DNA from 2 places in the Tumebacillus amylolyticus genome. Region 1 is predicted to be linked to the other one. Evidence: a T-box and tRNA genes for the amino acid it is inferred to sense, from the RefSeq annotation. Region 1 holds a T-box; the other holds one or more tRNA genes.
What was found. The T-box of region 1 lies ahead of leuS (leucine--tRNA ligase). A T-box ahead of a tRNA ligase gene usually reads a tRNA of that ligase, here a tRNA-Leu.
Positions count from the first base shown of each region.

Region 2: it has a tRNA-Leu gene. The T-box ahead of leuS (leucine--tRNA ligase) is inferred to sense a tRNA for this amino acid. The anticodon was not compared.

Region 1 is NZ_JAEQNB010000003.1:350,167-355,606, forward strand. It holds gene JJB07_RS11725 (hypothetical protein) at 1-564, opposite strand, end outside; gene leuS (leucine--tRNA ligase) at 681-3,140, opposite strand; T-box leader at 3,222-3,464, opposite strand; gene scpC (succinyl-CoA:acetate CoA-transferase ScpC) at 3,571-5,082, opposite strand; gene JJB07_RS11740 (LysM peptidoglycan-binding domain-containing protein) at 5,243-5,440, opposite strand, start outside.
Region 2 is NZ_JAEQNB010000012.1:1,304-6,743, forward strand. It holds tRNA gene JJB07_RS23015 (tRNA-Glu) at 1-13, opposite strand, end outside; tRNA gene JJB07_RS23020 (tRNA-Thr) at 23-98, opposite strand; tRNA gene JJB07_RS23025 (tRNA-Ala) at 102-177, opposite strand; tRNA gene JJB07_RS23030 (tRNA-Leu) at 191-276, opposite strand; tRNA gene JJB07_RS23035 (tRNA-Lys) at 297-372, opposite strand; tRNA gene JJB07_RS23040 (tRNA-Thr) at 644-719, opposite strand; tRNA gene JJB07_RS23045 (tRNA-Glu) at 812-888, opposite strand; tRNA gene JJB07_RS23050 (tRNA-Ala) at 897-972, opposite strand; tRNA gene JJB07_RS23055 (tRNA-Arg) at 982-1,058, opposite strand; tRNA gene JJB07_RS23060 (tRNA-Lys) at 1,060-1,135, opposite strand; rRNA gene rrf (5S ribosomal RNA) at 1,360-1,476, opposite strand; tRNA gene JJB07_RS23070 (tRNA-Ile) at 1,491-1,567, opposite strand; tRNA gene JJB07_RS23075 (tRNA-Gly) at 1,588-1,662, opposite strand; tRNA gene JJB07_RS23080 (tRNA-Phe) at 1,688-1,763, opposite strand; tRNA gene JJB07_RS23085 (tRNA-Asp) at 1,787-1,863, opposite strand; tRNA gene JJB07_RS23090 (tRNA-Val) at 1,938-2,013, opposite strand; tRNA gene JJB07_RS23095 (tRNA-Glu) at 2,018-2,094, opposite strand; tRNA gene JJB07_RS23100 (tRNA-Thr) at 2,103-2,178, opposite strand; tRNA gene JJB07_RS23105 (tRNA-Ala) at 2,180-2,255, opposite strand; tRNA gene JJB07_RS23110 (tRNA-Leu) at 2,266-2,350, opposite strand; tRNA gene JJB07_RS23115 (tRNA-Gly) at 2,370-2,444, opposite strand; tRNA gene JJB07_RS23120 (tRNA-Lys) at 2,452-2,527, opposite strand; gene JJB07_RS23125 ((Fe-S)-binding protein) at 2,799-4,130, opposite strand; gene JJB07_RS23130 (FAD-binding oxidoreductase) at 4,099-5,440, opposite strand, start outside.

The DNA of each region.
Region 1 (5,440 bases):
GAGCTTGCCCTTGGCTTCGAGCAGAGAATCTGCCAGAGTGGTGCCGGTCGCCGGCTTCGTGACGACTTTCGGTGCTGCGGATTTCGTTTCAGCTTTGACTTTTGCTTTGGCCGGAGCTTTCGGTTCCGCTGTTTGCGGGGTGGAGGAGGCGCGTTCTTGAAGAAGTGCTGCTACCAGGTTGTAGTGTTCCTCCGTAATCTCATAGAGGCCGCCCTTGACTTGCGGGGCGAACTTCTGCCCGGTGAGTTCTTGCAGTTCTTCACGGGTGATCCCGTTCTTTTTGTCTTCCAAAATCATGTCATATGCAAACGGCACATGGTAGGTAAATTCACCGTTCGAATATTCAATCGCGTTCTCCACGACTTCAGCGCTGGTGATGCGCCCAATCGCGAAGACAGTACCGCTACCGCCGTTCGATTTGGTTTCCAAGACAAGAACAGGACGAGTCGTCTGGCTCAGTTCCGTCGCTTTGTTCTCTTCCTTGAACGGGATGTGATCAAAGCGTGCGTCCCCTTTTTGCCGCCAGACTTGTTTTACGTAATACGTAGTCGTTGCTTCACTCATCTCTGTGTTCCTCCTACTTTGAAATCCCGTACCATTACGTTTTCTACACAAAACACAAAAATCCTGCAGAGAACGGGCCTCTGCAGGATTTGCAAATTTACCCAAACATTTAAGACTTAGCCAATGACCAAATTCACCAGTTTGCCCGGCACGACGATCACTTTTTTGATCGACTTGCCTTCGAGCAGATCTTGAACTTTGTCAGAGGCGATCGCTTGCGACTCGATTTCTTCCTTGGTCGCATCTTTCGGGAACACCAGACGCTCGCGCACTTTGCCGTTGATCTGAACGACGTACTCGACTTCATCGAGCACCAGTGCAGACTCGTCGTAGGACGGCCATTCCAGCGCGTACAGTTTCGACGTTTCGCCCATCATCTCCCACAGTTCGGAGGTGACGTGCGGAGCCGCCGGGTGCAACAGGATCACTGCCGTGCGAATCGCTTCGGCCTTGGTGCCTGCGTCTGCACCTTCCGGATACGCATAGATCGCGTTGACCAGTTCCATGATCGCCGAGATCGCGGTGTTGAACTGGTAGCGGCTGCCGATGTCCTCGGTGACTTTCTTGATCGTGGCGTGCGTGGTCATGCGCAGTTTCTTTGCCGCTTCACCCGATGCGTCTGCAGCGAGGTTTTTCTTGCGCAGGATCGGAATGTGGTTGTCGACCATGCGCCAGACGCGGTTCAAGAAGCGGTGTGCGCCCTCGACGCCTTGGTCGCTCCATTCCAGGTCGCGATCCGGCGGAGCTGCGAACAGGATGAACACGCGGGCGGTGTCGGCCCCGTACTTGTTGATGATGTCTTCCGGCGAGACGACGTTGCCTTTGGACTTCGACATCTTCGCCCCGTTCAGGACGACCATGCCTTGGGTCAGCAGGCTCTCGAACGGCTCCACGAAGTTGACCAGACCTGCGTCGTGCAGGACTTTGGTGAAGAAGCGAGAGTACAGCAGATGCAGGATGGCGTGCTCGATGCCGCCGACGTATTTGTCAACCGGCAGCCAGTTGTTGGCAGCTTCCGTGTCGAACGGCAGTGTGCCGTCGCCCTTGCCGGTGTAACGCAGGTAGTACCAAGAAGAGTCGATAAATGTATCCATGGTGTCGGTCTCACGGCGAGCCGCACCGCCGCAAGACGGGCAGGTGGTGTGAACAAACTCGTCGTTGGTTTCCAGCGGCGACTTGCCCTTGACGCCGAAGTCAACGTGTTCCGGCAACAGAACCGGCAGTTGGTCCTTGGGAACTGCAACGGTGCCGCAAGACGGGCAGTTGATCATCGGAATCGGAGCTCCCCAGTAGCGTTGACGCGAGATCAGCCAGTCGCGCAGACGGAACGACGTCGTCGCTTTCCCGATGCCTTTTTGCTCCAAGAGTTCGGTGATTTTGACCAACGCTTCGCTGTTCGGCATGCCGTTGAACTCAGCGGAGTTGATCAGCACTCCGTCTTCGGTGAATGCGGCGGTCAGCGCTTCCTGATGACCCGGATCGATGACCGGGATGATCGGCAGCGAGTATTTGCTTGCAAACTCGAAGTCGCGCTCGTCGTGCGCCGGAACGCCCATGACGCAGCCGGTACCATAGTCAGGCAGGACGTAGTTGGCAATCCAGATCGGCAGTTTCTCGCCGGTCAGCGGGTGTACCGCATGGGCGCCGGTGAAGATCCCGACTTTCTCCGCATCGGTCGAGGTGCGCTCGATATCGGACGCTTTGCGAACTTGGTTGATGAAGGCTTGTACCTCCGCCCCTTGTTCGTAACCCTCGATCAGCTTCTGCACCAGTTCGTTTTCCGGGGCCAATACAACGTACGAGACGCCGTACACCGTGTCCGGACGGGTGGTGAAGACGGTCAGCGTGTCGTCACGGCCGTCGATTTGGTACGTGATCTCGGCGCCCGTGCTCTTGCCGATCCAGTTGCGCTGCATGGTGATGACGCGCTCCGGCCAGCCTCCTTGCAGCTGTTCCAGATCGTCCAGCAGGCGCTCCGCGTACTCGGTAATCTTGAAGAACCATTGTTCGAGGTCCTTCTTGACCACTTCGCTGTCACAACGCCAGCAAGCGCCGTCGATGACTTGCTCGTTCGCCAGTACCGTGGAGCATTCCGGGCACCAGTTGACGGCCGCTTTTTTCTTATAAGCCAGGCCCTTCTCGTAGAACAGTTGGAAGATCCACTGCGTCCATTTGTAGTAATCCGGCGAGCAAGTCGCCAGTTCACGGGACCAGTCGTAGGACAGGCCCAGTTGTTTCTGTTGGCCGCGCATGAACGCGATGTTGTCATAGGTGGAGACGTTCGGATGCACGCCATGCTGGATCGCAAAGTTCTCAGCCGGCATCCCGAATGCATCCCAGCCCATCGGATGCAGGACGTTGTGGCCGTGCATCTTCTTGAAGCGAGCGACGACATCCCCGATGGAGTAGACCCGGACATGGCCCATATGCAGGCGACCGGAGGGATACGGGAATTGTTCTAAGCAATAGTAGTAAGGTTTGGTGGAGTCGTGCGTCGTATCGTGGGCGTTCGACTCTTCCCATTTCTGTTGCCATTTGGTTTCGACGTCAGACGGGACATAGCGATGTTCGGTCATGGAGAGTTCCTCCTCCTGTGTAAGTTCCTGCTGCGGGGTGTAGACACATGTAAAAAACCTCCCACCCCCAGCGTCTGTTGCGCTAGGGACGAGAGGTTAGGTTATCTTCCCGTGGTACCACCCTACTTCGGCGACAAAAAGTTGCATGTCGCCCTCATTGACGTCCTGTAACGGAGACGATTCCGGCATCAAGTACGCGGCGGGTACGCCGTTCCCTGCTGCAGCTCGGAGGCGAGTTCGTTCGCTTCATTCCTATCGGCTCGCACCATCCGCCGACTCTCTGAAAGGAATTCACAAAGTACTGTTCCTCTTCACAGCTGTTTTCGACATAAACTGTCAGGATCATTTGTTAGTAGTATACGCAAAAAAATTTTGTTTTGTCAACGCGGACGAACTTTTTCTTTGTATTATTTCAGGAGACACTTGTCGCCTATAAGGTGACAGGTGCCCCTTTCATCGAACCGTGTTCTTTGAAGTTCTGGTGCCACGAGTAGGCTTTCTCCAAAACGTGCGGAGTTTGACCGCCACGGGCGCAGGCTTCCTTGAAGTAATCAAGCGCCAACTCCCGATAGCTCGGGTGTACGCAGTTGTTGATGATCACGTTGGCGCGTTCACGGGGCGCCAATCCGCGCAGATCGGCGAGTCCGACTTCGGTGACGAGGATGTCCACATCATGCTCCGTATGGTCAACGTGGGTGACCATCGGGACGATTGAAGAGACGTTGCCGCCCTTCGCCAGCGACTTGGTGACGAAGATCGACATGTAGGAATTGCGGGCAAAGTCGCCCGAGCCGCCGATTCCGTTCATCATGTGCGTCCCCATGACGTGCGTGGAGTTCACGTTGCCGTAAATGTCCGCTTCAAGCGCCGTGTTGATTGCGATCAAACCGAGTCGACGGATCACTTCCGGATGGTTGGAAATCTCTTGCGGACGCAGGAGCAGTTTGTCTTTGTACTTGTGGATGTTGCGGAAGAACTCTTGCGCTTTGGCGGGCGACAGCGTGATCGAAGAGCCGGACGCAAACACCATCTTGCCGTCGTCAAGCAAGTCGAACACGGAGTCTTGGAGGACTTCCGAATACATCGTGAGGTCCTGGAACGGCGATTTCAGCAAGCCGTGCATCACGGCGTTTGCCACGGAGCCGATGCCCGATTGCAGCGGCATCAGTTTTTCGGTCAGACGTCCCTGTTTCATTTCGTGTTTAAAAAAATCAACGATGTGGTCGGCCATCTGCTGCGTTTCGGCATCCGGCGGGACGACGTTCGAGGTGTTGTCCGCTTTTTCCGTAATGACGATCGCCGCGATCTTGGACGGGTCGATCGGAATGTAAGGCAGACCGACACGGTCATTCGTGCGCAGGACCGGCACGGGCTCGCGATACGGGCGGCGGGTCGGGATGTAGATGTCGTGCATGCCTTCCAGCTCAATTGGCTGCGCGAGGTTGAGTTCGATGATGATCTTGTCAGCGAGGATGGCGAATGTCCCGCTGTTGCCAACGGATGTCGTCGGGACGATTCCACCGTCCTCCGTAATTGCAACCGCTTCCACGATCGCGACGTCGATGTTGCCCATCTGGTTCGAGCGAACCATCTCGACAGTTTGGCTCAAGTGTTGGTCGATGAACATGACTTCACCGCCGTTGATGGCTTTGCGCAACACAGGCTCCGCTTGGAACGGCAGACGACGTGCCAGAACGTTTGCTTCGGTGAGGATGCGGTCCACTTCATCGCCGACAGATGCGCCGGTCCAGAGGTTGATTTTTAACGGCTTTGCTTCTTCTTGCGCACGACGGGCGAGCGCGAGCGGCACCACTTTGGCGTCGCCGGCGCGAGTGAAACCACTGATGCCGACGGTCATGCCGTCTTTTATATGAGTGGCCGCTTCTTCGGCCGATACAATTTTACCAATCAATGATTTCAAACGAATCCGATCCATGTACATGTCTGGTCCCTCTCTTTTTCTAGACTTGTGTAATCAGCGTACCGAACATGTGTGGGTTGTGTCGAATTTGTTACAGCCTCGGAAAAGCCGAAAATTCCCCATTTACATAGAAAAAACTGAGGGTGTCTGGCAGACCCTCAGTATTTCGCCTAACGAACGTTCAGTCACCTGACTGTATATCAAAGGTGTCGCTCAAAAGCGGCCAGTACCCCGGCATGGCGATCCCTTGCACTTGCACAGACACACCGGCGAGGCCGAGATCATGGACGAGACAGAGTTTGGCGGCGATGCTGCGTTGGTCTTCGTACCAGACTTGGCGCAGTTGCCCGTCTTCGGCGCGATACGTGTACATCGGCGT
Region 2 (5,440 bases), on a different contig from region 1:
TCTCCAACGGGCCAAGAATACATGGTGCCTTTTACCGGAATCGAACCGATGACCTCATCCTTACCATGGATGCGCTCTACCTACTGAGCTAAAAAGGCATCTGGTGGAGAATAGCGGATTCGAACCGCTGACCCCCTGCTTGCAAGGCAGGTGCTCTACCAACTGAGCTAATCCCCCAGATTTGAAACAATGGTGCGGTCGAGAAGACTCGAACTTCCACGGGGTAACCCCCACACGCCCCTCAAGCGTGCGCGTCTGCCATTCCGCCACGACCGCATCTTATATAGAAGGAAAAATGGTGAGCCATGAAGGACTTGAACCTTCGACACCCTGATTAAAAGTCAGGTGCTCTACCAACTGAGCTAATGGCTCATGTTCACCATCGTTGTCTTTCGTTTCGTCGTCGTCACTCTCTCGCGGCGACAGGTGTTATCTTACCACGCGGCCCGCACACGTTCAACGCACTCTACCCGACAAACTCCGACAAATATTGACCTACAGAAAAACCATATCCTCCATACTTTCCGATTCTCCTGTTTTCGCAGATTTACTCCCTTTTACGCATCCCAAACCACCAACCCGGAGAACGAAAAAAAGGCCCGATCTTCCGAAGAAGATCGAGCCTTTGTACCCCAAAAACGTATGGTGCCTTTTACCGGAATCGAACCGATGACCTCATCCTTACCATGGATGCGCTCTACCTACTGAGCTAAAAAGGCAAATGGTGCAGCCATTCCACCACGACCGCATATTTAATAGTAGAAATGGAGCGGAAGACGGGATTCAAACCCGCGAACAGGATGTAAAGTGGTGGTGACCCGTACGGGATTCGAACCCGTGAATGCCGCCTTGAAAGGGCGGTGAGTTAAGCCGCTTCTCCAACGGGCCAAGATATATGGTGGAGAATAGCGGATTCGAACCGCTGACCCCCTGCTTGCAAGGCAGGTGCTCTACCAACTGAGCTAATCCCCCGTGTAAAAATGGCGCGCCCTGAGAGATTCGAACTCCCGGCCTTTTGATTCGTAGTCAAACGCTCTATCCAGCTGAGCTAAGGGCGCATGGTGAGCCATGAAGGACTTGAACCTTCGACACCCTGATTAAAAGTCAGGTGCTCTACCAACTGAGCTAATGGCTCGTGTTCTTGGTGACAGGAGTTATCTTATCACGCAGCCGGTGCACGTTCAACGTACTCCAGTCGACAAACTCCGACAAATCGCATCATCCGCTTCCCACACATCCTCCACTCTCGCGAATCCTCCACATTGCACCCGTTCTCTCTACCTCCCGAGACTCCCTTCAACCCCCAATGAACGCAAAAAAGGCCCGATCTTCGCAAGAAGATCGGGCCTTTTTCTAGTTGCCTAGCGACGTCCTACTCTCCCGGGACCCTGCGGTCCAAGTACCATCGGCGCTGGAGAGCTTAACTTCTGTGTTCGGGATGGAAACAGGTGTGGCCTCTCCGCCATCATCACTAGATCATCTATATAGAATGGTGGGCCCAAGAAGATTCGAACTTCCGACCTCACGATTATCAGTCGTGCGCTCTAGCCAACTGAGCTATGGGCCCCCAGACAACAGGGAAATCTATGGAGCGGAAGACGGGATTCGAACCCGCGACCCTCGCCTTGGCAAGGCGATGCTCTACCCCTGAGCCACTTCCGCATGGGTATTTGTACTATTTTGTAAATGGTGGCTCGGGACGGAGTCGAACCGCCGACACGTGGATTTTCAGTCCACTGCTCTACCAACTGAGCTACCGAGCCGTATTTTAATTCTGTAAAATAAGTGGCGGAGCTGACGGGATTCGAACCCGCGGTCTTCCGCGTGACAGGCGGACATGTTAGGCCACTACACCACAGCTCCGAGTTCAAGGATGAACGAGTGTCGACGTGCGGCAGGACGCCGCTGCTCTTAGTCGACCTGTCCTTTAAAAAATCTGGTGGAGGTTGACGGGATCGAACCGCCGACCCTCTGCTTGTAAGGCAGATGCTCTCCCAGCTGAGCTAAACCTCCATCTTGGTGACCCGTACGGGATTCGAACCCGTGAATGCCGCCTTGAAAGGGCGGTGAGTTAAGCCGCTTCTCCAACGGGCCAAGATACATGGTGCCTTTTACCGGAATCGAACCGATGACCTCATCCTTACCATGGATGCGCTCTACCTACTGAGCTAAAAAGGCATGGTGGAGAATAGCGGATTCGAACCGCTGACCCCCTGCTTGCAAGGCAGGTGCTCTACCAACTGAGCTAATCCCCCAGATAAAACATGGTGCGGTCGAGAAGACTCGAACTTCCACGGGGAAACCCCACACGCCCCTCAAGCGTGCGCGTCTGCCATTCCGCCACGACCGCATATATTATATAGTAGAAATGGAGCGGAAGACGGGATTCGAACCCGCGACCCTCGCCTTGGCAAGGCGATGCTCTACCCCTGAGCCACTTCCGCGAAAACATGGTGAGCCATGAAGGACTTGAACCTTCGACACCCTGATTAAAAGTCAGGTGCTCTACCAACTGAGCTAATGGCTCATGTTCACCGTGTGTCTTTCGTTTCGTCGTCGTCACTCTCTCGCGGCGACAGGTGTTATCTTAACATGAGTTGATTCGACATCTCAACACGCATATTCGACTCCATTTCGACAAAAACAGACTGTATACCCCATTCTATGAAACTATCACGCCGAAACGATAGGATACACACTCTATCTCCCTCTTACAACGTTTCACATGGAACAATGTCGAAACCACCGCCTTTTGATGCGAAAAAAGCCTCTGCCCGTGACGGGACAGAGGCTCTTTTTCACAGAACGCGATCCAAAAGGTCCATGATATGCACCGCTTCCATCTGCCCTTCACACCCAGCGCGCTGGATGCCTTTGCGCATCTGGAGCAAGCAGCCTGGGTTGGACGTGACGACTAAGTGAGCGGAGGTCGATTTGACGTTCTCCATCTTCTCGTCGAGGACTTCCATCGACATGTCGAAATTGGTGATGTTGTAGATGCCCGCCGATCCGCAACATCGGTCGGCCTCCATCATCTCCACATATTCCACACCCGGAATGCTGCGCAAAAGTTGTCGAGGCTGCGCGCGAACACCTTGACCGTGAGCGAGATGGCAGGAGTCTTGGTAGGTGATCCGCACGCCCGGCAACTCTCCGCGAAACTCCAACGCAGAAAAAAGTTCTGCCGCCAATTCATTCGCATCGCGGCACTTCGCGACGAACTTCATCGCCCGTTCCTGCCACTGCGGGTCGTCGTGGAACCAGTGGTGATATTCTTTGAGCGCCGCCCCGCAGCCGCCGGCGTTGTTGACGATGAGATCGACGCCTGCCGCTTCGAATGCCTCTATATTGCGTTTCGCCAGTTCCTTTGCACCGTTTTGCTCACCGGAGTGAGCATGGAGAGCGCCGCAACACGCTTGCTCTTCGACAAAAACAACTTCACAGCCCGCCTTGGTCAGTACTCTCGCCGTGGCTTGGTTGGTCTCAAAAAACATGACGTCCATGATACAGCCTTTGAACATCCCAACGCGCAGATTTTGGGAGGCGTCTGGTTCGGGATGTATCACAGACTCCCTTTTCATCCGTTGCCAAGGAGAAGCTACTTGATCCACAGCCGATTGCATCTCCCGCATCGGGCGCGGGAGGAGGTTGATCAGGCCCATTTTGTTTGCGAGCTTCTGAAGCCCGAGTGTTTGGGACGCCCAGAGCATCGTGCCCAAGCGGTCGATGCGGTCCGGATTCGGAAAGATTTCCTCAAACAACAAGTCGCGCAAGAACGAATGTTCGCCTATGTCCTTCTTGTTCCTTTCCACCACGTCGCGGGCGGTTTCGAGAAGCGAGCCATAGGGAACGCCCGCCGGACAAGCCGTCTCACATGCACGGCATCCGAGGCAGAGGTACATGTTGTCCTCGAACTCGGCGTCCACGTTAAGTTGCCCATCGACGACTCCTTTCATCAACGCGATACGACCGCGTGGAGAAGCCGATTCCTTGCCGGTTTGGCGGTAGGTCGGACAGGCGGGCAGGCAGAATCCGCACTGCATGCAGTTCAGGATCTCCTCCCTGTCGAAATTGTCGAGAAGTTGAATGAGATTAGGATTAGGCATGGTTGTGTTCGTGTGTGCAGGCATGCGTTTTCACCACCACTCTGCGTCGATCGCTTTTTGCAAACATTTTGCCGGGGTTCATGATCCCGTGCGGGTCGAACGCTTCTTTGATCCGTTTCATGAGTTCGATGCCGGACGGACCGACTTTGAGATCGAGGAACCCCGCCTTCGCCATCCCGACCCCGTGTTCGCCGGTGATCGTGCCGCCCAATTTGATGGCCGCGTGAAAAATTTCTTCAAACGCTTGCTCGACACGGTGAATCTCCTCGAGATCGCGCTCGTCCGTCAAGCACGTCGGATGCAAATTGCCGTCTCCGGCGTGGCCGAACGTACAGATTTGCAGGTTGTATTTTCGAGCGATCACGTCCACTTGCTCGACCATTTCGGCGAGGTGGGCACGCGGAACCGTTGCGTCCTCGAGGATCGTCGTCGGCTTCACGCGAGCCAATGCAGAGAGTGCGGCGCGGCGGGCAGCCATGAGTTTGGCGCCCTCTTCGACCGTTTGCGCCAGACGAACTTCGGTGGCACCCTCTCCCCGACAAATGTCTGCCATGCGGGCGATGTCTTGCTCGACTTGCAAGTCCGTCCCGTCCTGCTCGATGATCAACATTGCCTTCATATCGAGAGGCAGCCCGATGCGAGCGAAGTCCTCGACGACCTCCATCGTCGCTTGGTCGAGGAATTCCATCGTCGCCGGAATGATCTTGGACGCGATGATTCGTTGGACACTTCGAGCCGCGTCAGACAGGCTCTGGTAGTACGCGACCATCGTCTGTTTCGCAGGCGGCAAAGGCAGGAGTTTTGCCGTAATTTCGGTGACGACGGCCAGCGTCCCTTCGGAGCCGACGAGCAATTTCGTCACATCGTACCCTGCGACGTCCTTCGCATTTTTGCCCCCGAAGCGGACGACTTCCCCGCCGGGGAGAACCGCCTCGATTCCCATGATATAGTCCTTGGTCACGCCATATTTCAGACCGCGCATGCCTCCCGCGCACTCGGCGACATTGCCGCCCATCGTGGAAATTCGCATGCTTCCGGGGTCAGGTGGATAGAACAAACCCACCGCTTCGACCGCTTTATGCAAATCGGCTGTGATCAGCCCCGGTCCGAATGTAGCGGTGAGATTCTCTTGATCAATTTCATGCAACCGCCCCAAACGGTTCGTCACCAGCACAATTCCGCCCTCTGTGGGAACCGTGCCTCCACAGAGATTCGTACCGGAACCTCGGGAGACGATCGGAATTCGATACTGGTTGGCGACTTTCAACACCGCCGCCACTTCCTCGACGGAACTCGGCATGACAACGGCGTCCGGCATCGCTTGATACAGCGGC